DNA from 3 places in the Bradyrhizobium sp. KB893862 SZCCT0404 genome. Region 3 is predicted to be linked to each of the others. Evidence: predicted binding sites of a transcription regulator. Region 3 holds the regulator's gene; each other region holds the start of a gene.
The links. The regulator LexA, encoded in region 3, represses DNA repair genes until DNA is damaged. The targets are predictions, from matches to a motif close to TGTTCNNNNTGTGTTCNG.

Region 1 (10,269 bases), on a different contig from region 3:
GCACCGTGCGCAGCGAGCGTGCGGCCCGCCACGGGACCTGCGATGACGCGGGAGAGATCGAGCACGCGAAGACCCGCGAGCGGACGATCGCTGTTCGAAAATCCTTGCGGCCACGGCCTTGGCGGAGCATCGCCGATCTTCTCGATCGAGATCAGCGGCAGCTCGGCGAGCGCGCGCGCCTGCGGCAACGCCGACCATTCGTCGTAGGAGCGCATCAAGGCAACGACGCCACCCGCGGCATAAGCCGCAGTCTCGAAATCCTCGCCCTTCCATTGCATCAGCGCGGCCTGCACTTTCTCGCGTTCCGCCTCGCAAGCAAGCACCTTGCACACGGCGTCGCGGTGATGCGGGAAATTGGTGTGGCAGCGGACGAAGCGGCCATCGCCCGTCCTGTAGACGCCGGCGATGGCGTCCCAGGCCGGAGGCGGCGGCTTGTCGTCGAGGCGCAGATAACGCTCGGAGCGGCATTCGGCGACGGCGTGGCGCATATCGACGGCGACGTTCTGTATCTCGCCGCTGCGCAGCCGCCAGATCTCCGCGGCGGCAAGCCCTGCGGCGGCGATCGTGGCTTGGCCGGCAACAGCGACCCGAAAAGAGGACGGGATTTGCGGCTCCTCGCCGGTCAGCTGCACGCGTTCGAGCGCGGCCGCGTCGCCGCCGGCGGAGGTCCAGATATCCCTAAGAATGCCGGCGGGGCTTTGCATGACCCTTCTCTCCCTTTAGCCTTCGGCATCCTATTAGCACATAAGGACATGCAATGGCCGCCATCGATCCTCTCACCGCAGGTGCCGTGTTCATCGCAACGGCGGCCACAGACGCGGTCTATGTCATGTTCACCTCGGCCGTGATCGCGCGCAAGCGCATGTCGGCGGCGAACTGGAGCGCGGTCTGGTACATGCTCTCCTCCTACGCCGTGATCAGCTACACCGAGAACCCGTTCTATGTCGCTTTCGCGGCAATAGGCTCCTGGGCCGGCGCCTATGCCTCGCTAACCTTCCTGCACCGGCCGCCCGGCGGCCCGCCGGTGGGTGCGTCGCCGGAGTGAAGGGGGCCCCGCCTCTCTCCACGTCATTGCGAGGAGCCCTTGCGACGAAGCAATCCGGACTGTTTCCGCAGATGCATTTCTGGATTGCTTCGCGGAGCCTGTCATCGGGCCGCGCTACGCGCGGACCCGTTGGCTCGCAATGACGATGTGGAGGCTTCTGCGGGTCTTCTGAAACAGTTACACTCATTGCACCAACAACAAGGAAAACCAAAATGGATCTCGGTCTCAAAGGCAGGAACGCCGTCGTGCTCGGCGGTACGCGCGGCATCGGGCGGGCGATTGCGGCGACGCTGGCCGGTGAAGGCAGCAATGTCGCGGTGTGCGCCCGCAACGCGGATCAGGTCGCGGCCACCGTTGCCGAGTTGAAGGCGAGCGGGATCCGCGCCACCGGCAGCCCGGTCGACGTCACCGACGGCGCGGCGCTGAAATCCTGGGTCGAGACGGCCGCAAAGGAGCTCGGCGGCGTCGACATGCTGTTCTCCAATGCCGGCGCGATGGCGCAGGGCGGCGATCCCGCGTCCTGGGAGCAGAATTTCCGGCTCGACGTGCTCGGCGCCGTGCATGCGTTCGATGCCGCGCGGCCGTTTCTCGAAGCGAGCGGCGCGAGCAGCGGCGATGCGGCCTTCGTGATCATCTCGTCGATCTCCGCGGCGCAGGCCGACACGGCCAGCTCCTACGGCCCGATCAAGGCGGCGCTGATCCACATGGCCAAGGGACTGGCGCGGCAATATGCGAAGAAGAAGATCCGCGTCAACGTGGTCTCGCCCGGCACCGTCTATTTCAAGGGCGGCGTCTGGGAGATGGTCGAGAAGAACATGCCCGATCGCTACAACGACGCGATGAAGCGCAACCCGACGGGCCGCATGGCGACGCCGCAGGAGATCGCGAGCGCAGCGGTGTTTCTGGCGAGCCCGGTGTCGGGATTCACCACGGGATCCAATCTCGTCGTGGACGGGGCGATCTCGAACCGGGTTAATTTTTGAGGGAGCTGGCTTGACGGGCTCTCTCTGCCGTCATGGCCGGGCTTGACCCGGCCATCCACGCGCTGCTGCGCTCGTGGAAAGACGTGGATGCCCGGGTCAAGCCCGGGCATGACGACTGAGGGTGAGGCGCGCGATCGCTTCGACAAACTTGTCATTGCGAGCCGTGGTGCGCCGCCGGCGTCAAAACACTCAATGAAAATCCCGCGACGGCGGCAGGATGCGGACGTTGCGGGGGTGGCGGATTTTCTGCGCGGGCATGTCCGCGAGCGCGCGGGGGTCTTCGTTGAGCGGCTCCACGACGGTGGCGCCTGCCGGCACCGGATGCTTGCCGCCGAGCGCGTCGTTGGCAAGGCCGACGAGATCGTGCGAGCGGTCGATCATGCGCTGGGCGATGAGGTGCGTCACCTTCTCGGGGCTGCTCTGGATATAGCCCTGCACCTCGATCAGGCGCGCGCCCATCACCTCCTTGCGGTACTGCTCCATGATCTTGGGCCACACCACGACGTTGGCGATGCCGGTCTCGTCCTCCAGCGTCATGAACACGACGCCGCTGGCGCTGCCCGGCCGCTGCCGCACCAGCACCACGCCGGCGCAGCGGACGCGGCGCCGCTCGTTCTCGTGGCTGATCTCCCTGCAGGGGACGATGCGCTCGCGCGTAAACATCTCGCGCAAGAATTCCATCGGGTGGCCTTTCAGCGACAGCCGGATGGTCTGGTAGTCCGCGACCACCTGCTCGGACCGCGGCATCACCGGCAGCGGCTCTGCACCTTCATCCGGCTGCTCACGCGCGGTCGCGGCTTCGAACAACGGCAGCGGCACATCGTCAGGCAGCCGTCGCACCTGCCACAACGCCTCGCGGCGGTCGAGCCCGAGCGAGCGGAACGCATCGGCATCCGCGAGCAGGATCAGCGCGCGCTTGGGCAGGCCGGTGTCGCGGGCGAAATCCTCGAGCGAGGTGAAGGGACGGCGATTGCGGGCAGCGACGATGCGGTCGGCCCAATCATCCGGGCGGATATATCTACTGCCTTGCCGGGTTGCCTGCTCTTCCTTGAGCCTCTCCTCATCCTTGTCGATCCAATGAAAGCCGTCGATCTGGCGGAAGCCGAGACGCACGGCGCAGTATTTGCCGCTGCCCTGCTCCAGCGTGTTCTGTGCAAAGCTGCAGGACACGTCGATATCGCGGACCTCGACATCATTCTTGCGGGCATCGCTGACGATCTGCGCCGGAGCGTAAAATCCCATCGGCTGCGAGTTCAGGAGGCCGCAGCAGAACGCATCCGGATGGTAATGCTTCAGCCATGAGGAGATATAGACAAGCTGAGCGAAGCTCGCGGCATGGCTCTCCGGAAAACCGTAGGAGCCAAACCCCTTGATCTGGTCAAAGCAGCTTCTCGCAAAATTGGGATCGTAGCCGCGTGCCACCATGTTGCCGATCAGCTTTTCCTCGTACTGGCCGATGGTGCCGACATTGCGGAACGTCGCCATCGAGCGGCGCAGACCGTTGGCTTCTTCTGACGTGAAATGCGCGGCTTCGATCGCGATCCGCATGGCCTGCTCCTGGAACAGCGGAACGCCCAGCGTCTTGTGCAGCACCTTGTAGAGCTCGTCGGCGGGCCCATGCTCGGGTGACGGCGAGGGATAGCTCACCTTCTCGAGCCGGTTCCGGCGGCGCAGGTACGGATGCACCATGTCGCCCTGGATCGGCCCCGGCCGCACGATCGCGACTTCGATGACGAGATCGTAGAACGTCCGCGGCTTGAGGCGCGGCAGCATGTTCATCTGGGCGCGGCTCTCGACCTGGAACACGCCGAGCGACTCCCCTGCGCACAGCATGTCGTAGACCTTCGGGTCGTCCTGCGGGACGCTTGCCAGCACGTAACGCTTACCCTTGTGGTCGACGATCAGATCGAAACACTTCCTGATGCAGGTCAGCATGCCCAGGGCGAGCACGTCGACCTTCATCATATGAAGCGCATCGACATCGTCCTTGTCCCATTCGATGAAAGTGCGGTCGTCCATCGCGGCGTTGCCGATCGGCACATAGGTGTCGAGCCGGTCCTGGGTCAGCACATAGCCGCCGACATGCTGGGAGAGATGGCGCGGGAATTCGATCAGTTCGGTCGCAAGCTCGACCGCGAGGTTGATCATGGGATTTTGCGGATCGAGCCCGGCCTGCCTGACCTGCATGTCGTTGAGGCCCTTGCCCCAGCTGCCCCAGACCGTGTCGGCGAGCGCGGCGGTGACGTCTTCCGTCAGGCCCAGCGCCTTGCCGACGTCGCGGATGGCGCTGCGCGGACGATAATGGATGACGGTCGCGATAATCGCGGCGCGGTGACGGCCATAGCGACGATAGACATATTGCATCACCTCCTCGCGCCGCGAATGCTCGAAATCGACGTCGATGTCGGGCGGCTCCAGCCGCTCCTTGGAGATGAAGCGCTCGAACAGCAGGTCGACCTTGGTGGGATCGACCGAGGTGATACCAAGCACGTAGCAGACGGCCGAATTCGCCGCCGAGCCGCGGCCCTGGCACAAAATGTTCTGGCTGCGCGCGTAGTGGACGATGTCGTGCACGGTGAGGAAGTAATGCGCGTATTTGAGCTCGGCGATCAATGCGAGCTCTTTCTTCAGGGTGGCACGCAGCTTGTCGTCGATCTCGCCGCCGAAGTATTTGTCGACACCCGCCCAGGTCAGATCCTCCAGATGTCCCTGCGCGGTCTTGCCCGGCGGCACCGGCTCGTCCGGATACTGGTATTTGAGCTGGTCGAGCGTGAAGTCGATTCTGTCCGCAAAGCGCATGGTCTCCGCGATCGCCTCTGGGAAATCGCGGAACAGCCGTGCCATCTCGCGCGGCGTCTTCAAAAAGCGTTCGGCATTGGCCTCGAGCTTCCGCCCCACAGCCTCGATGGTGGTCTTCTCCCGGATGCAGGTGAGCACGTCCTGAAGCGGACGGCGGCCGGGATCGTGATAGAGCACCTCGTTGGTCGCTAGCATCGGCACCCCTGCTGTTGCCGCGAGATCGTCGAGCCGGGCTAGGCGCCGCCGGTCGTCGCCGCGATAGAGCAGGCTTGCCGCCAGCCATACGCCTTCGGCGCGGCTGGCTTTGAGCCTTGCGAGGATATCCAGCGCCTGCTCCTGCTCGAAGCGATGCGGCAGCGTCAGGACCAGGAGCTGGCCTTGCGAGAACTCCAGGAGATCGGCAAACCTGAGATGACACTCGCCCTTCTCGATCCGCGTGATGTCGTCGCCGCGCTTGCCCCTTGTGAGGAGCTGGCAGAGCCGGCCATAGGCCGCGCGGTCGTGCGGATAGACAAGGATGTCGGGCGTGCCATCGATGAAGACGATGCGCGTGCCGATCAGCAGCTTCGGCTTGTGCAGCACCTCCTTGTTGTCGAGCTCACTCCAGGCCCGCACCACGCCGGCGAGCGTGTTGTGATCGGCAATGCCGATCACCGGAATCTCCAAGGCACTGGCCTGATGCACATAGGCGCGCGGATCCGAACCGCCGCGCAGGAAGGAGAAATTGGTGGTGATGCCGATCTCGGCATAAGAGGGCGCAGTCATGCGAAGAGACCGTGCACATACCAGCCGGGAGAGGCAGGACTGCCGTCGCCGTCGAACACTTCCCCCTCGTAGAGACCGTCGCGAAAGATCCAGAAGCGCAGGCCCTCGGCATCCTCGATGCGGAAATAGTCCCGCGTCAGCTGCTTGCCGTCCTGCCGCCACCATTCCATCGCGATGCGCTCGGGCCCTTCCACCCGCACCACCGCATGCAGCGCGCGGCGCCAGGTGAATTGATGCGGCGGGCCGTCGGGCACGGTCGCGAACGGCACCTTGATCGGCTCGGGCTTCTCGAACAGCCGCAAGGGGCGCAGCGGCGGCTCGCTCTCGGTGCGAACAGGCCATTCGGCCTGCATGGCAGCCGCGAGATGGTGCTGCGCGGGCGCGGCCAGCACCGCCTGCTCGGGGATATGGGTATCCTCGGGCAGGTGCACGATCACGCGCTTGCCGCCGATGCGCGCGGCGATGCGGTCGATCAATGCGGCGAGCTCGTCATTGTCGTGGGCATGGGCGTCGAGATCACGCTGCTCCTGCACCACGATCTCGGTGCGGCTCGCCGACAGGCGCACCATGTCGAAGCCGAAGCCGGGATCGAGGGGATCGGCCAGCGCATCGAGGCGCTCGCGGAACAGGCGGTCGATCACCGCGCTTCGCGTCACCGGACGCCCGGTCTCGACCACGATCGCGCGCACGACGCCGTCGGTGCGGAAGAAGGCAGCTTCGAGACGCCGCGCCCCCTTGCCCTGCTTCTCCATGGAGGCGATCAGCGTATCCGCAAGGCGCGACAGCGTCATCGCGATCATGGTGTCGGTCGCGATCGGCTCGGCAAAGCGCTTCTCGACAATATAGTCGGGCAGCGGTTTTCGCGGATTGATCGGCGCATCGCCCTGCCCCAGCGCATGCGCGAGCAGCGTGGAGAACCGCGCGCCGAACCGCGCCGTGATTTCGCTCGGCGAGCGCGAGGCGACATCGCCGATGCTCTTCAGCCCGGCGCGGCGCAGGCCGGTGGTGATGACCTCGCCCGCACCGAGCGCGGACACCGGAAACCGGTCGATCGCCTCCGCCTCCCCGCCATCGGCAACGATGGTGCCGGAGGCCTGCCGCGTCAGCGTGCGCGCGCAAATCGAGGTGCCGGCAATTGCCGCGCTGACGGCAAAGCCCTGCCGGCCGAGCGCACGGACCAGCGTCTGCAGCAACGCGGCCTCGCCGCCGAACAGATGCGCGCAACCGGTGATGTCGAGGAACAGCCCGTGCGGCGCATCCAGCGCCACCAGCGGCGTGAAACGGTCGCACCAGTCGGCGATGTCGCTGAGCGTCTTGGCATCGGCCACGACATCGGCATCGAACACTTTCAAGTCCGGGCACATCGCCCGCGCATTCGCGAGCGGCTGACCGATATACAGGCCCAGATGCCCGGCGGCCTCGTCGAGCGCATGGATCACCAGCGCATTGTTGTCCTTGATGACGACAATGCTCGGATCATTATTATTCTTACCCAGCCCGGCGCTGCCAATGAACCGCTGGATGCGGTCGATGGGCAGGCGCGGCAGCCACAGGCTGAGGATACGTCGAGGGTTCACTGAACTGGCACTCATCACAATTCCATTCCATGATCCACCGGCCACATTGGCCATGACGATTGCGCAACAGCTCGGCATCGAAGCGCGGCGCGCCCCAGGCACTCCAGGCGGCCCCCGGCGGTGAATGCGCCGCGCGCAGCATCCATCGCGTCTCCGCGGTCGAAGGCAGCGGCTGCGCCGCCATGCGCAGCATCAGGCCGGTGACGCCGGAGCCCTGCGCAGCCAGCGTCAGCTTGCGGCTCGCCACGAGGTCGAACTGCCTGGTCTCGCCCCAGAGCTCGAGCACGACCGCGCCGAGCGCATCGCAGGCGAGCGCATCGGCCGAGGTGCGCAGCGCGCTCTCGACATCGGCGGCGCGCACCGTCACCACGCGGCACGGATCGAGGCCGAGCTCGGCGAGCCCGCTCATCGACAGCGCGCCGGTCTCTATCTCCGAAAAATCCTGCCGCACCCACAGCAGCGGCCGACGTGCCGAGACGCGCCCTGCGAGGCCCATGACAAAACCCGTCGCGGCCGCGCCCTGACGCCCTTCGCAAAACACCTCGTGGATCGCCGCACGCGCGAGCCCGCCCTTCAGCACGCTGTCGATCTCGCCATGGCCGAGCGCGACGCGCCCGTGCTCGTACACGACCTCCGCCGTCTCGATGCGCTCGATCTGGCCGCGCAAGGTCGCAAGCGCGCTTTGACGTGCGCCGCTCATATACGCCGCTCCTTCAGAGGTGATTGCCGGTGGCTCTCAAAAAGAGAACCAGCGGCTGGCTCATTTGTTCATGATATGTTCTAATATAAAGCTAACGGCGCGCAAGGAGTCAATCGAATTGGCGCCCGGCCGGATTCAACAGCGGAATCAAAGGGATTCAGGTATGGACGTACAACGCAAGCTGGAGATCCTGGCGGACGCTGCCAAATACGATGCGTCCTGCGCCTCCAGCGGCACCGAGAAGCGGGATTCCAGCGACGGCAAGGGCATGGGCTCGACCGCGCCCGGCATGGGCATTTGCCATTCCTATGCGCCGGACGGGCGCTGCATTTCGCTGCTCAAGGTGCTGCTGACCAATGCCTGCAATTACGATTGCCTCTATTGCGTCAACCGCGCCTCCTCCAACGTGCCGCGCGCCCGCTTCACCGTCGAGGAGGTGGTCAAGCTCACGCTCGACTTCTACCGCCGCAATTACATCGAGGGGCTGTTCCTCTCCTCCGGCATCATCCGCAGCCCCGACTACACGATGGAGCAGGTCGTCAGCGTCGCGCGCAAACTGCGCGAGGAGCATCACTTCCGCGGCTACATCCATCTCAAGACCATTCCCGAGGCTGACGACGCGCTGATCGCGGAAGCCGGCAAATATGCCGACCGCCTCTCCATCAATATCGAGATGCCTGAGGAGACCAGCCTGCAGCAATTCGCGCCGGAAAAGGACGTGCGCGCGATCCGCCGCACCATGGGCCGGCTGCGGCTGAAGCTCGACGAGGCCGAGGAAGATCGCACCGCGAAAACGAAAGCCAGGCCGCAACGCTTTGCGCCGGCCGGACAAAGCACACAGATGATCGTCGGCGCAGATAGCGCGAACGATCACACCATCCTCCATACCAGCGCCAATCTCTACGGTTCATACCGGCTGCGACGCGTCTATTACTCCGCCTTCAGCCCGATCCCCGACGCGAGCCGCGCGCTGCCTCTGGTGCAGCCGCCGCTGCTGCGCGAGCACCGGCTCTACCAGGCCGACTGGCTGATGCGGTTCTACGGTTTCGACGTTGCGGAGATCGTCGACGACAGCGCGATGCTGCCGCTCGATATCGATCCGAAGCTCGCCTGGGCGCTGCGCCACCGCGACCGCTTCCCGCTCGACGTCAACCGCGCCAGCCGCGAGGAGCTGCTGCGCGTGCCGGGGTTCGGCACCAAGGCCGTCGAGCGCATCATCGCGACGCGGCGCACCACCACGATCCGCCTCTCCGATCTCGCGCGGCTGCACGTGCCCAAGCACAAGGCGCTGCCCTTCATCATCCTCAGCGATCACCGCCCCTCACCGCATCGTCTCGATGCGGCCGGGCTTATCGAGCGGTTCAAGCCGAAAGCAACGCAACTGGGATTTGGCTTCTGATGCAGTACATCACCCTCGACACCGAAACCGATTTCGACGGCTGGCGCAAAGCTGCGCGCAGCCTCGTGCTTCATCACGTGGACCCGCGTGAGGTCACATGGGCCGTGCAGGGCGGCGAGGCCGATCTGTTCGCGCCGCCCGCGCCGTCGCCGATCCTCGAAGTGAATGACGGCACCTTCAACGTATCAGCAAAATTCGTCGATCTCGCGAAGGCCGCGATCCTGCATCGCGATGCTGAGCGCTTTGCGATCCTCTATCGCCTGCTCTGGCGCTTGAAGGACAATCACGATCTCATCGAGGTCGCGACCGATGCCGACGTCGCGCAGGTCATTGCGATGGCAAGAGCGGTTCATCGCGACGAGCACAAGATGCATGCCTTCGTACGCTTCCGAGAGATCGGCCGCGAACGCGCCGCGCATTACGTCGCCTGGTTCGAGCCGGAGCATCACATCGTCGAGCTCGCAGCGCCCTTCTTCGCCAAGCGCTTTGCCGACATGCCCTGGTCGATCCTCACCCCCGACCTCTGCGCGCATTGGGACGGCCACGCGCTCTCGTTCACGCCGGGCGTGAGCAAGAGCGAGGCGCCTGGCGAAGACCGGCTGGAGGAAACCTGGCGGCGCTACTACGCCAGCATCTTCAATCCGGCGCGGCTGAAGGTGAAGGCGATGCAGACGGAAATGCCGAAGAAATATTGGAGGAACCTGCCCGAGGCCTCGATCATTAAGCCCCTGATCGAGGACGCCGAGCGCATGACCGGCGCCATGATCGCCAATGCCGCAACCGATCCGCACAAGCCTCAGAAGCGGCCGGAGGCTCCGATGACACGCAAGTCTGCTGCCGACGATCTCGAAGCGCTCTGCGAGGAGGCCGCGCATTGCCGCGCCTGCCCGCTCTACAAGGACGCGACGCAGACCGTGTTCGGCGAGGGGCCGAAGAATGCCAATATCATGCTGGTCGGCGAACAGCCCGGCGACAAGGAAGATCTCGCCGGCCATCCCTTC
Region 2 (10,269 bases), on a different contig from region 3:
GCCGCACCGTCTCTGACGGATACAGGCCGAATGTCGAGCGGTATGACGCTGCAAACCGGCCCATATGGGTAAAGCCCCATTTCAGCGCGACCTCGCTGACCGGAAGCAGGTTCTCCGGGCGCGACAGCTCGTCGTGGATCGCCTCGAGCCGGATTTTCCTGAGATAGGCGACGGGCGTCGTGCCGTGGATCCTGCGGAAACCCGATTGCAGCAACCGGCCGCTGATCCCGGCATTGCCGGCGATATCCGCGATCGTCAGCGGCAGATGAAGATTGGCCCGCATGTATTCGACCGCCCGCCTGACATGACGAGGCGGCGCATCCACGGGATGGCGGCTCAAGCGGTCGGTCAGCCGGTGCGGAACATTCTCGAGGATCAATTGCATCGCGGCTTCCGAGAGCAGCGCGCTGGCTTTCGGCGAGCGCGCCAGGATTCCGTCGTGCAGGCCGGCGGTACTGGCACGGATGAGCTGACACAGGAGCTGCCCGGCACTGCTCGACACATCGAGCTTCGGCGTCAGATCCAGATCTTCCAGCGCCGCGTTTCCGAACGTCGCGGACAGGGCCCTGGTCACCACATCCGTATGCAATGTCAGCGTGACGCTCGAATATCGTCCGTCCACCGCTTCCACGCTCTGCTGCCGCAGGTTCGGAAGCGACACGATCGCCACGTCGGATGAGGTTCGCTGTACGCTCTTTCCTGCAACGACGATCTCGGCCTTGCCGGCGTTCAGCACGCTGATCGCGAGCTCGCCCGACGAACCGCCATACGCATAGCGCCAGTCCCAGCCTGCAGACAGCTCCGCCCGCACCACGTCCATGCCGGCGCCGACCGCAACATCCGCATGCCAGCGAAACGATCCGTCAGGCTTCGGCGCCGATTGCGCGTTGATCCCGTGCGGCCGGAGCATGTCGAGCAGATCCTGAAACGACGACCCCGATCGTGCGGGCGGCGCGGCGATTATGTCTTCGACCATGGTGTCCATCGTTCGGGGCGTCCGTTCGTGCGGCAGCTGCATCATCAGGCTAGCACAATTTGGGTGAATTCAGGCCCGGCGCCCGCGCCCGATATCCGATTGCCGCACCAAACATCCACATCGCGCAAGCGCGCGGCGGCCGTCAGGCCGGATTCCGAACGCCTCCATCCCGAATGCGACGGCGTGCATGGACTTGCGGCGCGGTTGGCCTAAATCCCCGCGACTGCGTCAAACAGGTATTGAAAGCATGCTGACAAGAACAATTTGCGCGATCGCGCTCACGGCCCTTTCGTCGTCGATGCCGGCGCGGGCCGAGAGCTGTGCAGATCACTATCAGATGAGCGGCGTTCCCCTGGTGACGGGCACGACCCACAAGGTCTGGATGATCTTCCCGTCCGCCAATCCCGCCGCCGCCCTCGACAAAGTCTCCCGCGCCGTTCTGGCGGAGGGCTTTGTCGACGTGAACGTGGACAAGGCGCTGGGCACGCTGACCACGCAGCAGGAGACCACCGGGTCCGGACGGCCGCAGACGTTGCGCGTCGTCGTTCGCAAGGAGGGTAGGGGCAGCCGCGTCGATGCGGTCTTCATCATGCCGCCGGGCCAGGTGGCGCCGGGCATCACCGCCAATCTCTGCCGCGTCGTGGATGCGGCCGGCCGGTAGCGCGACCATCCGTGAAGTTGCAAGCGAAACAGGAAATCCAATGCGCATCGATCATGTCTTGAAGCTTGTCTTGATGACCGCCGCCACAATGCTCTCGGCCAACGCGAGCGCCGCTCCATTGCAGAGCGTCGCGCGCGCTGCGGGCGAGGTCCCGGCCCTGACCGAGAAGGTCTGGTGCCGTTACGGACCGTGCTATGACAACGGCGCCGGTGTCGGCGGACTGGTCGGCGGCCTCATCGGCGGCGCCATCGCGGCCGGTGCGGCCACCGCCGCCGCGCAGCAGGAAGCGGCGGCCGCCCAGCAGCACGCGACCTCATGCGCCCAGCGTTACCGCTCCTACGATCCGGCATCGAATACGTACGCGGCCAAGGACGGCCGGCGGTATCCCTGCCAGTAAGCGGCGGCTCGTAGCCCGGATGAAGCCACCGGGTCGCGCGAATGCGCGCCCGATGACAGGCTCCGCGCAATACGGGATCACGCGATCGGCTGCACGCCTCAATCTCTCGCCGTCACCCCGAGGTGGCCGCTTCTTCAGCGGCCCTCGAAGGGCGACGGCCCGACTGTTGCTACACGTTGCTGCACCCGGGCCGTTCATCCTTCGAGGCTCCCGGCGCGATGCTTTGCATCGCGCCACTCGCACCTCAGGATGACGGATCACGGGTGCCGGCGCAGATGCTTTGGCACGATAGCGCGCGCACATCACTAACCACCCGTTCACCATGACGCCCCGCGCCTCGTTCGAACGCGGGAGCGCACACGCGTGAAACTACGGGGCCACTGGCCGACCGGATAACGCGACGTTCACCATCTGCTCAAAACTGGCAGCATCACTGGCCATCACGTTCGGGCTCGCAACAACCCTTATACTTTTACTCCCTACTCATCGACACGGGGGAACCCGCCAGGTGCGGTTCGAGTGCCCCGCGTAAGAGTAGAAGTGTATGAACACCGCACGCATTGTCGTTCTCGTCATCGCGCTGGGCGCCGGCGGCGTCGCCGCGTATCTGGCGAGCGGCTATCAGAATGCGCCCGCGCCCGTGCTTCCCGTCGCCGAAAAACTGCCGACGGTCGAGGTTCTGATCGCGAAGAACGACATCCAGCTCGGCCAGGCCGTGAAGCCCGACGACCTGCAATGGCAGTCCTGGCCGGCGGCGACCGCGAGCAACGCCTTCATCCGCCGCGACGCCAGGCCCGACGCCCAGAACCAGATCGCCGGCGCGATCGCACGCGTGCCCTTGATGCAAGGCGAGCCGATCCGCGAGCAGAAGCTGGTGCGCGCCGAAGGCTCCGGCTTCATGGCCGCGATCCTGCCGTCCGGCATGCGCGCCGTCTCCACCGAGATTTCAGCCGAGACCGGCGCCGGCGGCTTCATCCTGCCGAACGACCGCGTCGACATCGTGCTGACGCGCCGCCTGAAGAATCCCGACGCCAACGGCGCGCTCGCCGGCAACGACCTCATCCTGTCCGAGGTCATCCTGACCAATATCCGCGTGCTCGCGATCGACCAGGCGCCGAAGGAAAAGGACGGCCAGAACGCCGTGCTCGGCAAGACCGTCACGCTCGAGCTCAAGCCCGACCAGGTCGCCACGCTGTCGGCCGCGCGCCAGGGCGGCACGCTGCAGCTCGCGCTGCGCAGCATCGTCGATGTCAATGCAACAGAACTCACCGCCGAGGACCTCGCAGCCAAGCGGTCCGGTGGCGGGGTCAACGTGATCCGTTACGGCGTGCAGGCGCGGCAACTGACGTCACAGAAGTGATGGGGATGGGATGAACTACGGGGATGATCGGACGGGCTTGCGCATTCGGGGGAACAGCGCACGCACGTTCTGGACGGGAGCGATGCTGATCCTGGGGCTGCTCGCAGCGCCCGGGCTGGTCAGCGCCGCGGAGGCGCCGGTCGGCGACCAGGCGCCGCTGCAGGTACCGGATCTCGGCCTGACGTCGGTCGGGTCGATCGCGCCGGCGAAGACGCGTTTTCTCTCGCTCGGCGTCGGCAAATCCGTCGTCATCGACCTGCCGCGCGAGGTCAAGGACGTGCTGGTGGCCGATCCCAAGATCGCCAATGCGGTGATCCGCTCGGCCCAGCGCGCCTACATCATCGGCGGCACGGTCGGCCAGACCAACGTCGTGTTCTTCACCGCCGACGGCCAGCAGGTCGCCGCCTATGACATCGCGGTGAAGCGCGACCTCAACGGCATGCGTACGGCGCTGCGCCAGTCGCTGCCGGGCGTGCAGATCGAAGGTGTCGGCGACAGCGTGATGCTGACCGGCTCGGTCTCGAGCCCGGTCGAGGCCCAGCAGGCCGGCGACGTCGCTGCAAAGCTGGTCGGCGGCTCCGACAAGGTGGTCAACAACATCGTCGTGCGCGGCCGCGACCAGGTCATGCTCAAGGTCGTCGTCGGCGAAGTGCGCCGCGACATCGTCAAGCAGCTCGGCGTCGATCTCAGTGCCAGCCTGAATGCCGGCACCGCGGTGGTGAACTTCAACAATTCGAACCCGTTCACGATGTCCGGCGGCCCGCTCGTCGGCACCAACGGGCTCGGCGTCGCCGGCCTTGCCAAGGGCATTGCCACGGTCAGCGCCACGATGCGCGCGATGGAAAGCGCCGGCGTGATGCGCACGCTGGCCGAGCCGAGCCTGACCGCGATCTCGGGCGAATCCGCGACCTTCATCGCGGGCGGCGAATTCCCGATCCCGTCGGGCTACGCCTGCGATCCCGTCACCCATGTCTGTACCACCCAGATCACCTACAAGAAGTTCGGCATCTCCCTGAACTTCACGCCGGTCGTGCTCAGCGAAGGCCGCATCAGCCTGCGCGTGATGACCGAGGTCTCCGAGCTGTCGAACCAGCAGGCGATCACCGTGACGCAGGCGGTGTCGTCGAACACCACCAACTCGATCACCATTCCCTCGATCCAGACCCGCCGCGCCGAAACCACCCTGGAAATTCCCTCGGGCGGCTCGATGGCGATGGCCGGCCTGATCCAGCAGCACACCAAGCAGGCGATCAACGGCCTGCCCGGCGTCGACCAGGTGCCGATCCTCGGCGCGCTGTTCCGCAGCCAGGACTACGTCAACAACGAGACCGAACTGATGGTGATCGTGACGCCCTATGTGGTGCGCGCGGTCGCCCAGAAGGAATTGTCGCGGCCCGACGACGGCTTCGCGCCGGCCTCGGATGCGCAGACGGCGCTGCTTGGCCGCATGAACCGCCTCTATGGCATCGCCCGCCGCGTCGATCCGATCGACGGCGTCCGCGGCGATTTCGGCTTCATCATCGACTGAGACGACCGGCTTGGGGAACGGGGCAAGAGGGGATCAAGCGATGACGAAGATGACAGCCGATCGACGTCGCGGCCTTGGCATCGCACTGGCGCTGACGGGACTCTCCGTCATGCTCGGCGCCTGCAACACCACCGGCGAGATCGTCACCCAGACGGTGCCGACCGACTATCGCCAGCGTCACCCGATCGCGGTGCAGGAAGCCAAGAAGTCGATCGTGATCTTCGTCGGCAAATCGCGGGGCGGCCTCTCCGACGCGCAGCACACCGACGTCGCTGGCATCGCGCGCGAGTGGGTGCGCGAAGGCACCGGGTCCGTGGTCGTGGACGTGCCGGTCGACGCTTCGAATGCGCGCGCCGCGGCGGCGACCTATCAGGAAATCCGTTCCGTGCTGGCGTCCGGCGGCGTGCCCTCGCGCGCCATCGTCAGGCATCCCTACCGGCCCGAGGATCCCGGCCTGCTGCCGACCATCCGCCTCAGCTATTCCCGCATCGCCGCGGTCGCGGGCCCCTGCGGTCTGTGGCCGGAGGACGTCGGCCCGAGCATCCTCGATCCCGGCTACAACGAGAACCGGCCTTACTTCAACCTCGGCTGCGCCAGCCAGCGTAACCTCGCGGCGATGATCGACAATCCCGCCGACCTCGAGCAGCCGCGGGCCGAAACCCCCGTCTATACCGCACGGCGCGACATCGCTTTCGATCGCTATCGCAAGGGCTCGCCGGTCGGCACCCCCAGTCCCGACGCCGAGAAGGCCAAACTCAGCGAAACAGGCAAATGACAGGCTTCAACGACGAAGAGGCGGACGACCCGCAGCACCCCGAGGAACACATCGCGCCGGTTCCTCGCATCTCCGTGCAGGCGTTTTGCGAGACCGACCAGACACTCAAGGCGGTGACCGCGGCCGGCGAGGATCGCCGCCTCGCCAAGGCGCATCTCACCGCCAGGGAAGGCGGCCTCGCGGCGGCGATCGAGGTCTATGAGTCGATGCCGACGCCGAACGTGATCGTGATCGAATCCGACGGCACGCGCGACATCCTCGAAGGTCTCGACGATCTCGCCGGCGTCTGCGATCCCGGCACCCGCGTGGTCGTGATCGGCAGCCCCAGCGACACCGCGCCTTATCGCGAGCTCGTGCGCCGCGGCGTCAACGATTATGTGGTGGGTCCGGTCGAGACGCTCGACGTGGTCCGCTCGATCTGCAGCCTGTTCTCGGCCTCCGAAGCCATCATCACCGGCCGCGTCATCGCGGTGGTCGGCGCCAAGGGCGGCGTCGGCGCCTCCACCGTCGCGCACAACGTGGCCTGGACCATCGCGCGCGACCTTTCGCTCGATTCCGTCGTGATCGATCTCGACCTCGCCTTCGGCACTGCGAGCCTCGACTACAATCAGGACCCGGTGCAGGGCATCGCCAATGCCGTGCTGTCGCAGGAGCGTCCCGATACCGCGCTGATGGAACGCCTGCTCGCCAAATGCAGCGAGCGCCTCAGCCTGCTCGCCGCGCCCGCCACGCTCGACCGCGTCTACGATTTCGGTGCCGAGGCGTTCGATGCAGTGTTCGACACGCTGCGCATGACCACGCCCTGCATCGTGCTCGACGTTCCCCATCAATGGTCGGGCTGGACGCGGCGCGCGCTGGTCAATGCCGACGACATCGTCATCGTGGCCGAGCCTGACCTCGCGAACCTGCGCAACACCAGGAACATGCTGAGCGTGCTGAAGGCGGCGCGGCCGAACGACCGGCCGCCGCTGTACTGCATCAACCAGGTCGGCATGCACAAGCGCGCCGAGATCGAGGTCAAGGCGTTCGCCAAGACCATGGAGAGCCAGCCGATCGCGGTGATCCCGTTCGATTCGAAGCTGTTCTCGACCGCGGCCAATAACGGCCAGATGATCGCGGAGGTCGCCAAGAACCACCGCACCACCGAGCTGTTCCAGAACATGGCGAACCGCCTCGCCGGCCGCGGCGAGGTGAAGAAGCCGAAGCGCTCGCTGCTCGGGCCGCTGCTGAAGAAGCTGAAGGGCCGGTCGGGTCGCGGACCCGCCCCGCATCGCAAGGCGTCCTAGAGATCGGGAATCGCTGGGATCGGAAGAGGGCGGGCTATTTGTCCGCCCTTTGCTGTTTCTTGGCCAGCACCTGCCGCAGCGCCGTGACCTTGGCCGCGGCCTGGTCCGGCGGCAGATCGGCCTTCACGAGGATTTCGGCCTCGGCCTCGCGGCCCTGCAATCCCAGCACGAGCGCGAGATTGGCGCGGACCCGCACATCGTTCTGATTGCGCTGATAGGCGCGGCCGAGCACCTGTTCGGCCTTCGAGAGATTGTTTTGCAGCATGTAGGACAGGCCGAGGTTGGACAGAACCTGCGGCTCGTCAGGCACGATCTTCAGCGCGCTTGCGTAGTATTGCTGCGCTTCCTCGTTGCGGCCGAGCTGGTCGAGCGCGGCGCCCTGCGCCGACAGGATCCGCCAGTCGGGATCCTCGGGCGAATGCGCGCGGCCGAGCACATCGAAAGCCTGCTGGAAATTGCCGTTGTCGGCGAGCGCGCGGCCATAGCCGGCGAGCAATGCCTTGTTGCTGGGATGGGCGAGCACGGCCTGCTCGAGCACCGCGACGGCCTGGGCGCGCTGGCCGCTGGCGCGCAGCGCCTTGCCGTACTCGATCGCGATGGCGGGATCGCTGGGCTTGGCGCGGTAGCGCTCGCGCAGCGCGTCCATATCCGGCCTCGCCTCGGCTCTGGCCTCGGACTTGGCGTCGGCCTTGCCGGCTGTTTCCGTCTTGCCGCCGAGCGCGCCGGTGACGTCCTCGATGCCAGTCGTCTGACAACCGCCGAGGGCAACCACGATGAGGGCGGGAAGCAGCAATCTCGCCGGGGGGGAGGCGAGAGACGAACGCTTGGACATACTCTGATCACTCGGCAACTGATCAGAGATGCTTGCCGATTAACGCTAAAGTCCCGTTAAGGACGCGCGCCCGTGGCGGGGTCAGTCGACGAATTCGGCGCCGAATTCGCAGCCGATGCGCCAGCGCAGGCGGCATTGGCGGGAATAGTCCGGCGCGAAGATGATGGTGAATTGCGGCGGCACTTCCAGAAATTCCGCCACCACTTTCACGCCCCCGTCCGAGATATCCGTGATCGTGCAATCCCGCGGCAGCGAGCCCGCGCCAAAATGGATCTTGGCGAGCCGGCTGCACACCCGACGTTCGCTTCTCCGGCGATTTGCAAGCATTTGAACTCTTCACCCGTTAGACCACGGCCCATCCCGCACCCCTAGGAGTAGCGGACATTTGTTGGGATGTGCTGAGGACAGAAGCTTGCATTCGAGACGTAGTGTCTGCGTCCCGTTGACGATCGGTTAGGGCTCACGTCCCAGTCTGTTCCCGTAATGTTCTTGCGGAACGGCGAGTCTCCTGCTACCCTTGATTGTGCAAACGGGCAGGCTGGTTCGGCATGGTTCAACGGGTATCCACCGTCGCCTTTGAGGGGATCGAGGCCCGCGCGGTCGACGTGCAGGTGCAGGTCGCGCCCGGCCTGCCGGCCTTCGCCATCGTCGGCCTGCCCGACAAGGCGGTGTCGGAGGCGCGCGAGCGGGTGCGCTCGGCGCTGATCGCCTCGGGGCTGGCGCTGCCGGCGCGGCGGATCATCGTCAACCTGGCGCCCGCGGATCTGCCCAAGGAAGGCAGCCATTACGACCTGCCGATCGCGCTCGGCCTGATGGCGGCGATCGGCGCGATCCCGCCGGACGCACTGACCGGCTTCACGGTGCTCGGCGAGCTCGGGCTCGACGGCTCGATCGCGCCGGTCGCCGGTGTCCTCCCCGCCGCGATCGGCGCCAATGTGCGCGAGGAAGGGTTGATCTGCCCGGCGGCCTGCGGGTCGGAAGCCGCGTGGGCGAGCCCCGACATCCAGATCATCGCCGCGCAATCGCTGATCCAGATCGCCAACCACTTCAAGGGCACGCAGGTGCTGTCGCGGCCCTCGCCGAAAGTGCACGAGGCCGCCGCCTCGAAACTCGACCTGCGCGACATCAAGGGCCAGGAGAGCGCCAAGCGCGCGCTGGAGATCGCGGCCGCGGGCGGACATCACCTCCTGATGATCGGCGCGCCCGGCGCCGGCAAGTCGATGCTGGCCGCGCGCCTGCCCTCCATTCTGCCGCCGCTGTCGCCGGGCGAGCTGCTCGAGGTCTCGATGATCGCCTCCGTCGCCGGCGAGATCGAAGGCGGCGCGCTGACATCGCAGCGGCCGTTCCGCTCGCCGCATCATTCCGCCAGCATGGCCGCGCTCACCGGCGGCGGCATCCGCGCCAAGCCCGGCGAGATCTCGCTGGCGCATCAGGGCGTGCTGTTCCTCGACGAGCTGCCCGAGTTCGATCCGCGCGTGCTGGATTCGCTGCGCCAGCCGCTGGAGAACGGCGAGGTCTCGGTCTCGCGCGCCAATCATCGCGTCACCTACCCTGCCCGCTTCATGCTGGTCGCGGCGATGAATCCGTGCCGCTGCGGCAACGCCTTCGAGCCCGGCTATGCCTGCAAGCGCGGTCGCATCGATCGCTGCACCTCCGATTACCAGTCGCGCATCTCCGGCCCGCTGATGGACCGTATCGATCTGCGCATCGAGGTCCCCGCCGTGACCGCGGCCGATCTGATCCTGCCGCCGCCGGCCGAAGGTTCGGCCGAAGTCGCCGCGCGCGTGGCGGCTGCGCGCGACATCCAGCTCGCGCGCTATGCGGATGCCGGCCTGCCGCATGTCCGCACCAATGCCGAGGCACCTGCCTCCGTGCTGGAGGAGATCGCAAAGCCCGACGCGCAGGGTCAAAAACTGCTGCGCGACGCCGCCGAGACCATGCGGCTGTCGGCGCGCGGCTATCACCGCGTGCTGCGGGTGGCGCGCACGCTGGCCGATCTCGACAATGCCGACAGGATCGGCCGGCTGCATCTCGCCGAAGCGCTGTCCTACCGCGCACTCGCGGAGGATGTGCGGCAGCTGGCCTGATCATTCCGCGCATCAACCCGGCGGTAACGAGTTTCCTTTACCCTCTGCAAACCATAAGGCCCACCGAGTTTCTGGAGTCGTTCACTCGGGCCTGGCGAGTAGAGTGTCATGTTGCGTTTCAAGATCCTGGCCTCCGTTGTTCCCCTGCTGGCGGCAGCCGCGTTTGCCCGCGGCGAGATCGGATCGGTCTCGCACCCCTGCATCGCCCTCGGTGAAACCTCCGTCGAGCTGACATCCCTGTTCTGGACCGCCGGCGTCCATGTCGCCTTCACCGACGATCCGTCGCGCGCCACCGTCAAGGTCCAGATCACCGAGGATGCAGACGCCGCGGACTTCGCGGTGGTGGACGACGGCCTCGGTTCCGAAA
Region 3 (10,269 bases):
TGCTGCTGTCGGGGGCGGAGGTTGCGACGCAAAGGTCGTTCTTCATGACGGCCGTGGTGCTGATCGCCGTCATGGTCGACCGCCGTGCCATCACCTTCCGGACGTTGGCCGTGGCCGCGCTGATCGTGCTCGCGGTCGCCCCGGAGGCACTGGTGCATCCCAGTTTCCAGATGTCGTTCGCGGCGACGCTGGGGCTGGTGGCGCTGGTGCAGATCGGCATGCCGAACCTGTTCGCTTCGCCCGACCATTCCGCGACCGCGCGCATCGCGATGTGGGGCGGCCGCGAGATCGCGATGCTGTTCCTGGCCTCGCTGATCGCGGGGCTCGCGACCACGCCCTATGCCGCCTTCCACTTCCACCGCGTCACGCCATACGGCGTGCTCGCCAATCTCGGCGCGATGCCGGTGGTCTCAGCCTTGGTGATGCCGGCGGGTCTGTTGGGCCTGCTCGCCGCGCCCTTCGGGCTCGACGGCGTGTTCTGGTGGCTGATGGGGATCGGCATCGACTGGATGGTCATGGTCTCGCGCTGGGTGGCATCACTGCCCGGCGCGATCGGACGCATTCCGGCGTTCGGCATCGCGCCGCTGATCGCCGCGAGTCTCGGGATCGTCGTGATGGGGCTCCTGCGCACGCCCTTGCGCTGGTCGGGCGGGCTGGTGCTGCTGGCGGCGATCCTCTGGGGCCTGACGGCGCGGTCGCCGGATATCCTGATCGCCGGAGACGGCCAGAGCGTCGCGGTGCGGGGCAGGGACGGGCACCTCCACATGATCCGGGCGGGGAAGGACAACTTCCTGCTGAAGGAGTGGCTGGCGGCCGACGCCGATCTGCGCGATGCCGGCAGCCCCTCGCTCGCGGACGGCGTGTCGTGCGACGAAGCCGGCTGCGTGACGCCGCTCGCCGACGGGCGTCTCGTCGCGCTGGCGACACGCATCGACGCGCTGGCGGACGATTGCAGCCGCGCCGCACTGGTGGTGACGGCGCGACCGGCGCCGCCGGATTGCGCGGCGATGGTGGTGGACCGTCAGCGTCTTGCCGCGCAGGGCGGGCTGGCGCTGACGCGGCGGGGCGATGGCTTTGCGGTCCAGGCGGTGAAGGCGCGAGGCGCTGATCGCCCTTGGGCGCCGGCAGCCGCAGGCGAAGCAGATTTCGGCGCCAGCCTTGCGCCGCCTGCCCCCCGGAATCGAGATGCAACACCGTCCGAGGCCGACTTGCAGGCCGACGATTGAACGGATCGCCTAGAGGTACCAGGCCAGCACGGCGTCGAGCCCGGTGCTTCCGATCACCGGCAGGGCCACCATCTGGCCGAGGCCGCTTGCGCGCGCCTCGGCGGCGGCGACCGAATGGTCATGCGCGAGATCGTCGTTGAGCGCGGGCATGCCGGTGGCCCAGGCGCCCCCGATGCTGCCGTCGCCTTTGGCAATGGATTTGGTCGCATAGAGCGCGGCGAGGTCGGTCTGCGCGCTGCAGTCGCCGGCAGAAAAGACCAGCGCGGAGCGGGCCTCATTCGGCACCCAGATCTCGAAGCGCCGCGCAATCGGGGTGGCCTGCGCGGAGAGGAAGGTCAGCACCCAGGTCTGGAGACCGGTCGGATAGGGGACGCCGACACCGAGATTGATCCCGACCTCGGCGGCGTCTTCCCAGCGCAGAAAGCTCCTGGCGTTGTGCAGATCCTTGATGATCAGCGGCAGGCCGGCCTTCCAGGTGCGTCCGGGCAGGCCGAAGCCGCGCGGAAACCGGGTGTGGCGGGAGTTGAATTCGAACATGTCGGCGGTGCCATAGTAGCCGTCGACGAGCCCCATCTCGTGGGAGGTATCGGGGTCGTTGTGCCAGAGCTCGACCGCGCCGACATGGGCCTCGTCGTCGCCGCAGAACAGCACCATGACCGCTTGCAGGAATTCGCCTGCGAACACCGGCACCGCGACGCCGCAGGTGAGGTCGGCTGCGAGCGCCTGGTCTGTCCGTCTGAAATAGGAATTGGCGAATTTGGTGAGGATCACCGGATGGCCGCAGGCCCAGGCCTTGCCGGGAAGACCCTCGTCGAAGCCGAAGCTCAGCTCCTCGCTCACGGCCCTGAACGCGGACAGCCCTTCGCCATAGAGGCCGCCGCCGAGTGCCAACCGCATCCGCGTCCGGTCGGGCACCCAGAGTTCAACGACGCGAATGAAGGTCTTCATCGAACGTGTCCGCCGCCTCGAGCTTCTGACAGCATCGGGCATTTGCCTGCGGAACGGACGTTCAAAATTCAGGCAGGAGCGCGCAAACTTCGTGCGACGGAGAGGTGAGGCGGGTGATCCCGGCGGGCCTCATTGCGGACGACACAAGCAACACCACGTCGCCGGCCACGGCCGGCGATGGCGATTTCAATCGGGCCCCGACCTGCGGGCGGGGCAGTCCATTCAGCCGATCGGCAGACGTGTGATCGTCGGCCTGTCGGCAATGGTCTGCGGCTTCTGTTCACGTTCGCCAAGCGGCTGGGTGACCGGCAATTGCAGCACGGTTGCGCGCTGCCCCTCGACGAGCTGCGTCACCAGCACGTACTTGCCGTCGGGGAATTCGATTGCATCGTGATGGCGATCCGGAATGTTCGGATCGATCTTGCCGAACTTGCCGACCCGGGAGTTGATGGTGCGGGTCCAGATCCAGCGATTGTCGTAACGGACGTTGTCGGCGAAGGCGAGCTCCGTTCCCGGCAGCAGGCATACGGCGACGGACATGTCGGCTTCGGAAGCGAAGCCGCGCGTCGAGGTGCCGCGGAATGTTGTCGTGACGATGGTCTCGCCGACTTCCGCGGGACGCGTCGCAACGGCGTGCAGGCTGTAGTCACACATCGGGGTGCTCCTCATTCGAAGATAGCAACCCGCGCCTCTCATCGAGGCGCAGGCCTCTATCAGAGTGGAAGCCCGCAAGCGTCTGCTTGGTTGTAGGCAAATCTGCGGCTTGGGTCCGCAGGCCGCCATCACAATATCTTTCCCGCCTCCACTGGGAACAAAGTCCGCTCCCGTGCATTCCGGCAGGGTGTGTCAGCGTCCTGCCGGCGCCGACCAGCCGGAATATTGCCAGGCGGATTGCGATGGCTGTGCAAGCGCGGCACGGGCGTTGCGGGCTTGCTCGCTCGCCGTCGCCGGCGCCGTCTTGCGGACATGATGCGACGGTGCAGCAACGGCTTGCGAGGCTGATGCCGTGATCAGCGCCATCGTGACGATGCTCAGGACGATCTTGCGCATGTTGTCTCCTCGACTTCTGAAAGACCTTGCGGAGCGATGCGTGCTCCGCGCGGCGTGCCGAGGATGTAGCGCTGGAGAGGTGGCCGGATAATCTGTGCAGAACCAGAAAGACTATCCAGCCGGAGCGGACAATGATCCGCTCCAATCGTTGATGCGCGTCGCCAACCGGCGACGCCCGGATGCTCTCGCTATTGGCTGAGCATGACCTTTCCGGACAACCGCTGTGCGCTTGTCCGGATACTGCTCAGTACTTCCGGTAGAGGCCGATCAGCTTGCCCTGGATCTTCACGCGGTTCGGCGGGAGGATGCGGACCTCGTAGGCGGCGTTGGCGGGCTCGAGCGCGATCGAGGCGCCGCGGCGGCGGAAGCGCTTCAGGGTAGCTTCCTCATCATCGATCAGCGCCACCACGATGTCGCCGGTGTCGGCGCTCTCGTTGCGCTGGATCAGCGCCATGTCGCCGTCGAGGATGCCGGCTTCCACCATGGAATCGCCGCGCACTTCGAGCGCGTAGTGTTCGCCCGAGCCGAGCATGTCGGGCGGGACGCTGATGGTGTGGCTGCGGGTCTGCAACGCCTCGATCGGCGTGCCGGCCGCGATGCGGCCCATGACCGGCACGGCGACGGGACGTTCACCTTCGTCGGCGGCCGGGCTGGATGTCGTGCGCACCTTGCCGAGATTGCCTTCGATGACGCTCGGCGTGAAGCCGCGGCGGTTGCCGGCGGCGGCCTGCAGCTCGGGCAGCTTGATCACTTCGATGGCGCGCGCGCGGTTGGGCAGGCGCCGAATGAAGCCGCGCTCCTCGAGCGCGGTGATCAGGCGATGGATGCCCGACTTCGAGCGCAGATCGAGCGCGTCCTTCATCTCGTCGAAGGAGGGCGGCACGCCGCTTTCCTTCAATCGCTCGCTGATGAATCGCAGGAGCTCGTATTGTTTGCGCGTTAACATCTCGACCAAAATCCCCCGGTTGATGTCGTTCGATTCCGAGACGCTGAATTCAGCTATAAGCCGCTACATGCTCGAAACAAATCATGAACGGACACTATATGTTCGATACATGTTCCGCAACTGCTTAATTTACCGTGAACGCGGCAAACTTCGCGGAACACGTGGGCTGACGGCGCTCAGACCGGCAGCAGCAGCACCTCGCAAGGCGTGCCGGCTTCGGCCTTGGGCGCGAACGGCGCGCGCACGAGAAGTGCCTGTGCCGCAGCGAGATTCGCAAGCAGCGAGGAATCCTGATGATTGACCGGAAGCACGATCGGCGTGCCGTCGTCGCGCAGCTCCAGGCGCGCGCGCAGATAGTCCTCGCGGACATCGTTTGCGCCGACGTCGCGGCCGAGCACGGCGCGTTCGCGTCGATGGTGAATCACCGAACGACCCGACAACGCGCGAATCAACGGCACCATGAACAGGAAAGCGCAGACGTAGGACGACACGGGATTGCCGGGCAGGCCGATGACGCGCATGGCGCCGATGCGGCCGTGCATCATCGGCTTGCCGGGCCGCATCGCGATCTTCCAGAACGACATCGCGATGCCCTCGGCCTTGAGCGCCTGCTGCACCAGGTCGTGGTCGCCGACCGAGGCGCCGCCGGTCGTGATCAGGATGTCGGCGCCGCTCTCGCGGGCCCGGCGGATGCCTGATGTGGTGGCGTCCAGCGTGTCGGCGGCGACGCCGAGGTCGATGGTATCCGCGCCCTCCTGGCGCGCCAGCGCGTGCAGGGCGTAACCGTTGGAATAGACGATCTGGCCGGGGCCGGGCGCTGAGCCCGGCATGACCAGCTCGTCGCCGGTGGCGAGGATCGCGACCTTCGGGCGCCGGTGGATGGGGAGCTGCGGATGGTTCATCGCGGCGGCAAGCGCCAGGTCGCGGTCGGTGAGCCTGGTTCCTTTGCGCAGCAGCACATCGCCCTCGGCGAAGTCGACGCCGGCCCGCCGGATGTGGCGTCCGGGAAGCGCTGCTTCCTTGATCGTGATGCGCTTGCCGTCCGCGACCGTGTCCTCCTGGATCACCACGGCATCCGCGCCGGCGGGCACGACGCCGCCGGTGAATATCCGCACGGCCTCGCCGGTGCCGACCGATCCTGCGAACGGGCGCCCGGCGGCGACCTCGCCGATGACCGTCAGCTGGGAATCGATTGTCGCCGCGTCTGAAGCCCGCACCGCGTAGCCATCCATCGCCGACATCGCCTCCGGCGGCTGCGTGCGCCGTGCCGCGACGTCGCGAGCGAGCACGCGGTGGAAGGCCTGATCGAGGGCGACCATTTCCTCAGGCTGGGGCTCCGCGCCGGCGAGCACGGCGGCAAGCGCGTCGGATACCGGCATCAGGGCCACGGGTGAGAACTCCTGCAGAGCACGTTCGGCAAATCGGCGGCGAGAGTTCTAGCCGAGTGGGAGCGCAGAGGCAAAACACCGTGGCGCAGGATGATTCATCCTGCGCCGCCTGGATTGTCATGGAAGATGGATGTCAGGTCCTTCGCGGCATGATCCGGAAGGCGAGGCAAACCGGTACGAGGATGGCCATGGCAAGCACGAGAATGACGAGCGCCACGGCCAGCATCGGTCAACTCCCTGCCGATCCGCTCGGATTGACGTCGGGGGCCGCGGGGCCCTGATCCTTGTCGGGCAGCGGGTCGGCCTGGGATTTCAGGTCGGCGGCCTTGCTGATCAGCTTGGCGGACAGCTCAGAATCCGAAGTGGTTCTGGCGAACTTCATCAGCAGAGAGGCCTGCTTGGTAAGGTAGGTTTTGCCCAACACGTCAGTTGCGTCCGATGTAGAATTCCCAACGGACTCTAGAGTCCGGAACAGGGGATTCCGTTCCCGGAACTTTGTACAAAAATGCACAAAGTGGTTTGGTTCCCCAGTTTGGGCAAAAATGGGTCCGGGAACCGCGGTCAGCGGCGCGAGATCCCGCTCAAATCCCCAGTTTCTTCAGGGCATCGCCGACGTCGCGAGGCGAGGTCACGTGCACAGCGGTCAGCCCCCGCGCCCGTGCCCCCTCGATGTTCTCAGCGAGGTCGTCGAAGAACACGATGCGGCTGGCCGGCACCCCCATCGCCGCCACGACATGGTCGAAAGCCGCCGCATCGGGTTTGCGCAGGCCGATGCTGGACGACAGGTACAGCTCGCGGAAATGGCCGAGCAGGCCGGCATATTCCTTCGAGAAATGGTCCACGTGCGGCCGATTGGTGTTGGAGAAGGCGTAGAGCGGTATCTGGCTGGCCGCGCGGGGCAACAGCTCGGCGATATCAGGCATCTCGCCGGCGAAGATCGCGTTCCAGCCTTCCAGGAACTGCGCATCCGAGATGGCAATTCCCAGCGAGGCCCGCAGCGAAGCGAAATAGTCCTCGTCGCTGATCTTGCCGACCTCGTGCAGCCGGTAGGCCTCGCTGTCGCGCACGTAGCGCGTGACGATGGCTTCGGGCTTGCAGCCGGCATGTCCCGCCCAGCAGGCGATCGCCTTGGAGAAATCGATATCAAGCACGACGCGCCCGAGATCGAACAGAAGCGCATCGGCGCTGCCGGGAGAGAGCGAGGTCACCTGGGTCCTTTCAGTACCGGTACGGGTCGTGGTCGAACAGCGGGAACGCGCTGAACACGCTCGGCGCGTTCGTTGCGGTGGCCGGATGCAGGCAGGCTTTGTTGACCTCGGCGAACGAGGTGGCGCCGAGAAGGCCGAGGCAGCGCAGCACCTCGTCCTCGAGCAGCTCCAGCATCCGCTGGACGCCGGCTTCGCCCGCCGCCGCCAGCGCCCAGCATTGCAGCCGGCCGATGCCGACGAGGTCGGCGCCGGCAGCGATCGCCTTGACGATGTCGGTGCCGCGGCAGATGCCACCGTCGACCATGATCTTGGCGCGGCCTTTCACGGCATCGACGATTTCAGGCAGCACATGCATGGCGCCGCGGCCGTGGTCGAGCTGGCGGCCGCCATGGTTGGAGACGTAGATCCACTCGACGCCGTGATCGACCGCGATCTGCGCATCCTCGGCGGTGGCGATGCCCTTGAGGATCAGCGGGATCTTGAACTTGTCCTTGATCATCTTCACCGTCCGCCACTCCAGGCCCTTCTGGTAGTCGCCGCCGGTGGCGCGCAGGCGGCTTTCACGAACGTAGCGCTTGGCGATGTCACGTTCGCGACGGCTGTAATGGGCGGTGTCGACGGTCAGGCAGAAGGCGGCATAGGCGTTCTTCTCGCTGCGGCTGACGACATCGGCGACGAAGGCGTCGTCGCCGCGCACATAGAGCTGATAGAGGCGCAGCGCGTCGGGGGCGGCCTCGGCGGTCTTCTCGAGGCCGGGCTCGGACACCGAGCTCAGCATGTGGGCCGCACCGAAGGTGCCGCAGGCGCGTGCCACGCTCGCCGCGCCGTCCGGATCGAAGATCTCGAGCGCGCCGACCGGGGCCAGCACCACCGGCAGGCGCATCTTGCGGCCGAACTGCTCGACCGAGCCCTCGACCTTGCGGACGTCGCGCAGCACGCGGGGGCGGAAGGCGATCTCGTCCAGCGCCATGCGGTTGCGGCGCATCGTGGTCTCGGTCTCGGCGGCACCGACGATATAGTCCCAGGCGTTCTGGTTGAGATTGGCACGCGCCTTCCGGACGAATTCGTGCAGATTCTGGAACGGCTCGTTGCTGGCGCCGAGTTCGACGTTCCGTTCCGGCCGGATGCGGGGTGCTTCGTTCATTGTTGTCCTCCCGAGAATTTGAAGCCTTGTGTCATCGCCTAACCCGTCCGCCTCTCCAAAACCATCCTAAAATCGCATAGCTGCGAAGCACGGGCCGGCGGACGATTCCCGCCTTTAGGTACGTGACGGTGTCGGAACGTTGCCAAAAGTTTAGGCCAGGACGAAGGGATTTTTGCAGGTACCGCGCCTGCGTTGCAGGCCGGCCTTGAAGAAACCTGAATGGTATTGTGAGAACCGGGCTGGATCGCCATTTGCATGGCGCCCCAAAGCCCCAAGCGAATAAGGTCAGACTACATGCGGAAATCCCTGCTGTTCCCCCTGGGCGCGCTCACCGGAGTGTGTCTGACCCTTCTGGTATCCGGTCCGCAGGGCGGACTATGGGCGGCGAGGGCGGCGGCAGGCGCGGACGATGCCTATTCCAAGCTCAACCTGTTCGGTGAGGTGTTCGAGCGGGTGAAGGCGAGCTATGTCGAGAAGCCCGACAATGCCAAGCTGATCGAAGGCGCGATCACCGGCATGGTGACGTCGCTCGATCCGCATTCGCGCTACATGAATGACAAGGCCTGGACCGAGATGCAGGAGACCACCTCCGGTGAGTTCGGCGGTCTCGGCATTGAGGTCACGATGGAGGATGGCCTCGTCAAAGTCGTCTCCCCGATCGACGAGACGCCGGCGTCCAAGGCCGGCATCATGTCCGGCGACCTCATCAGCAAGATCGACGGCGAGGCCGTGCAGGGCATGACGCTCGAGCAGGCCGTCAACAAGATGAAGGGCCCGGTCGATACCCAGACCAAGCTCACCATCGTGCGCAAGGGCGCTGATGCGCCGCTCGACGTCGCAATCAAGCGCGAGATCATCCATGTCCGCCCGGTGCGCTTCCATGTCGAGAACGGCGACATCGGCTATATCCGCGTAACCTCGTTCAACGAGCAGACCACCGACGGCCTGAAGAAGGCGATCGCCGCGATCTCCAAGCAGGTGCCGCAGGAGAAGCTGGTCGGCTATGTGATGGACCTGCGCAACAATCCGGGCGGTCTGCTCGACCAGGCCGTGTCGGTGTCGAGCGCCTTCCTTCAGCGCGGCGAGGTCGTCTCGACCCGCGGCCGCAATCCGGAAGAGACCCAGCGCTTCACCGCGCATGGCGGCGACCTCACCAAGGGCAAGCCGCTGGTGATTCTGGTCAACGGCGGCTCGGCCTCGGCCTCCGAGATCGTCGCCGGCGCGCTGCATGACCACAAGCGTGCGACGATCATCGGCACGCGCTCGTTCGGCAAGGGCTCGGTGCAGACCATCATCCCGCTTGGCACCGGCAATGGCGCGCTGGCGCTGACCACGGCGCGCTACTACACGCCGTCGGGCCGCTCGATCCAGGCCCAGGGCATCGCGCCCGACATCGAGATCCTCCAGGACGTGCCGGCGGAGCTGAAGGGCCGGATGGACACCATGGCCGAGTCGCAGATGCGCGGCCATCTCCAGGCTGCCGACGGCACCGAGCAGACCGGATCGCAATCCTACGTCCCGCCGGAAGAGAAGGACGACAAGGCCCTGCACGCGGCCTATGACTTCCTGCACGGCCAGACCGCGAACGCGGTCGCCGCCAAGCCCGCGGCGAAGGCCACGGTGCCGAACTAGGATTTTCGATCTTTCGCAAATCGATCGCCCGGGAGTGGATGACCGCTCCCGGGCGATTTTGTTTGAATGATCTTCCCCGAAATCCGTAGCCCGGATGGAGCGCAGCGCAATCCGGGTTCGTGCCTCGCGAAGGATCGTGCGGTGCGGTCGGTCTGGCCCCGGATTGCGCTGCGCTCCATCCGGGCTACGTTTGCGAGCTAGCCGGCCTCGCGCCGGCGGCCCTCGCTGCCGCTGCGCTGGGCGAGCCGGCTGCGATGCAGCGCGAACAGCTCCAGCATCTTGTCGGCGGGCTTGGCGGCACTGAACAGATAGCCCTGCATCTCGGAGCAGCCGAGCGTGCGCAGCAGGCGCTGCTGCTCCTCGGTCTCGACACCCTCGGCCGTGGTGGTCATGCGGCGGGCGGCCGCGAGGTTGACGACGGCCTGCACGATGCTGGCGGAGCCGTCGGGGCCGGCGATGTCGTCGACGAAGCAGCGGTCGATCTTGATCTTGTCGAACGGGAAGCGGTGCAGGTAGCTCAGCGAGGAATAGCCGGTGCCGAAATCGTCGAGCGCAATGCGCACGCCGATGGCGCGGAGCTGGTGCAGGATCGCAAGCGCGGTGTCGTCGTCGCGGATCAGCACCGCCTCGGTGATCTCGAGCTCGAGCCGGCTCGCCGGCAGATTGGACGCGGCGAGCGCGGCCACGATCTTGAGCGCCAGCGTGCCGCTCTTGAACTGCACCGGCG

Region 1: the regulator LexA is predicted to act here: its motif matches at 7,935-7,952, upstream of JQ617_RS27220 (ImuA family protein).
Region 2: the regulator LexA is predicted to act here: its motif matches at 8,289-8,306, upstream of JQ617_RS22010 (YifB family Mg chelatase-like AAA ATPase).

The regions. Positions count from the first base shown of each region.
Region 1 is NZ_JAFCLT010000007.1:362,935-373,203, forward strand. It holds gene JQ617_RS27195 (CoA transferase) at 1-704, opposite strand, end outside; gene JQ617_RS27200 (hypothetical protein) at 758-1,045, shown strand; gene JQ617_RS27205 (SDR family NAD(P)-dependent oxidoreductase) at 1,258-2,028, shown strand; gene JQ617_RS27210 (error-prone DNA polymerase) at 2,218-5,592, opposite strand; gene JQ617_RS27215 (Y-family DNA polymerase) at 5,589-7,184, opposite strand; gene JQ617_RS27220 (ImuA family protein) at 7,081-7,869, opposite strand; gene JQ617_RS27225 (putative DNA modification/repair radical SAM protein) at 8,033-9,268, shown strand; gene JQ617_RS27230 (UdgX family uracil-DNA binding protein) at 9,268-10,269, shown strand, end outside.
Region 2 is NZ_JAFCLT010000005.1:291,055-301,323, reverse strand. It holds gene JQ617_RS22055 (helix-turn-helix transcriptional regulator) at 1-976, opposite strand, end outside; gene JQ617_RS22050 (hypothetical protein) at 1,224-1,637, shown strand; gene JQ617_RS22045 (BA14K family protein) at 1,711-2,034, shown strand; gene cpaB (Flp pilus assembly protein CpaB) at 2,579-3,394, shown strand; gene JQ617_RS22035 (type II and III secretion system protein family protein) at 3,405-4,922, shown strand; gene JQ617_RS22030 (CpaD family pilus assembly protein) at 4,963-5,697, shown strand; gene JQ617_RS22025 (CpaE/TadZ family protein) at 5,694-6,983, shown strand; gene JQ617_RS22020 (tetratricopeptide repeat protein) at 7,018-7,815, opposite strand; gene JQ617_RS22015 (PilZ domain-containing protein) at 7,897-8,142, opposite strand; gene JQ617_RS22010 (YifB family Mg chelatase-like AAA ATPase) at 8,364-9,902, shown strand; gene JQ617_RS22005 (hypothetical protein) at 10,011-10,269, shown strand, end outside.
Region 3 is NZ_JAFCLT010000001.1:1,117,257-1,127,525, forward strand. It holds gene JQ617_RS05610 (ComEC/Rec2 family competence protein) at 1-1,226, shown strand, start outside; gene JQ617_RS05615 (GAF domain-containing protein) at 1,236-2,174, opposite strand; gene JQ617_RS05620 (hypothetical protein) at 2,397-2,828, opposite strand; gene JQ617_RS05625 (hypothetical protein) at 3,021-3,224, opposite strand; gene lexA (transcriptional repressor LexA) at 3,469-4,170, opposite strand; gene JQ617_RS05635 (molybdopterin molybdotransferase MoeA) at 4,347-5,558, opposite strand; gene JQ617_RS05640 (hypothetical protein) at 5,788-5,982, opposite strand; gene JQ617_RS05645 (HAD family hydrolase) at 6,140-6,766, opposite strand; gene JQ617_RS05650 (alpha-hydroxy acid oxidase) at 6,777-7,910, opposite strand; gene JQ617_RS05655 (S41 family peptidase) at 8,205-9,542, shown strand; gene JQ617_RS05660 (bifunctional diguanylate cyclase/phosphodiesterase) at 9,740-10,269, opposite strand, start outside.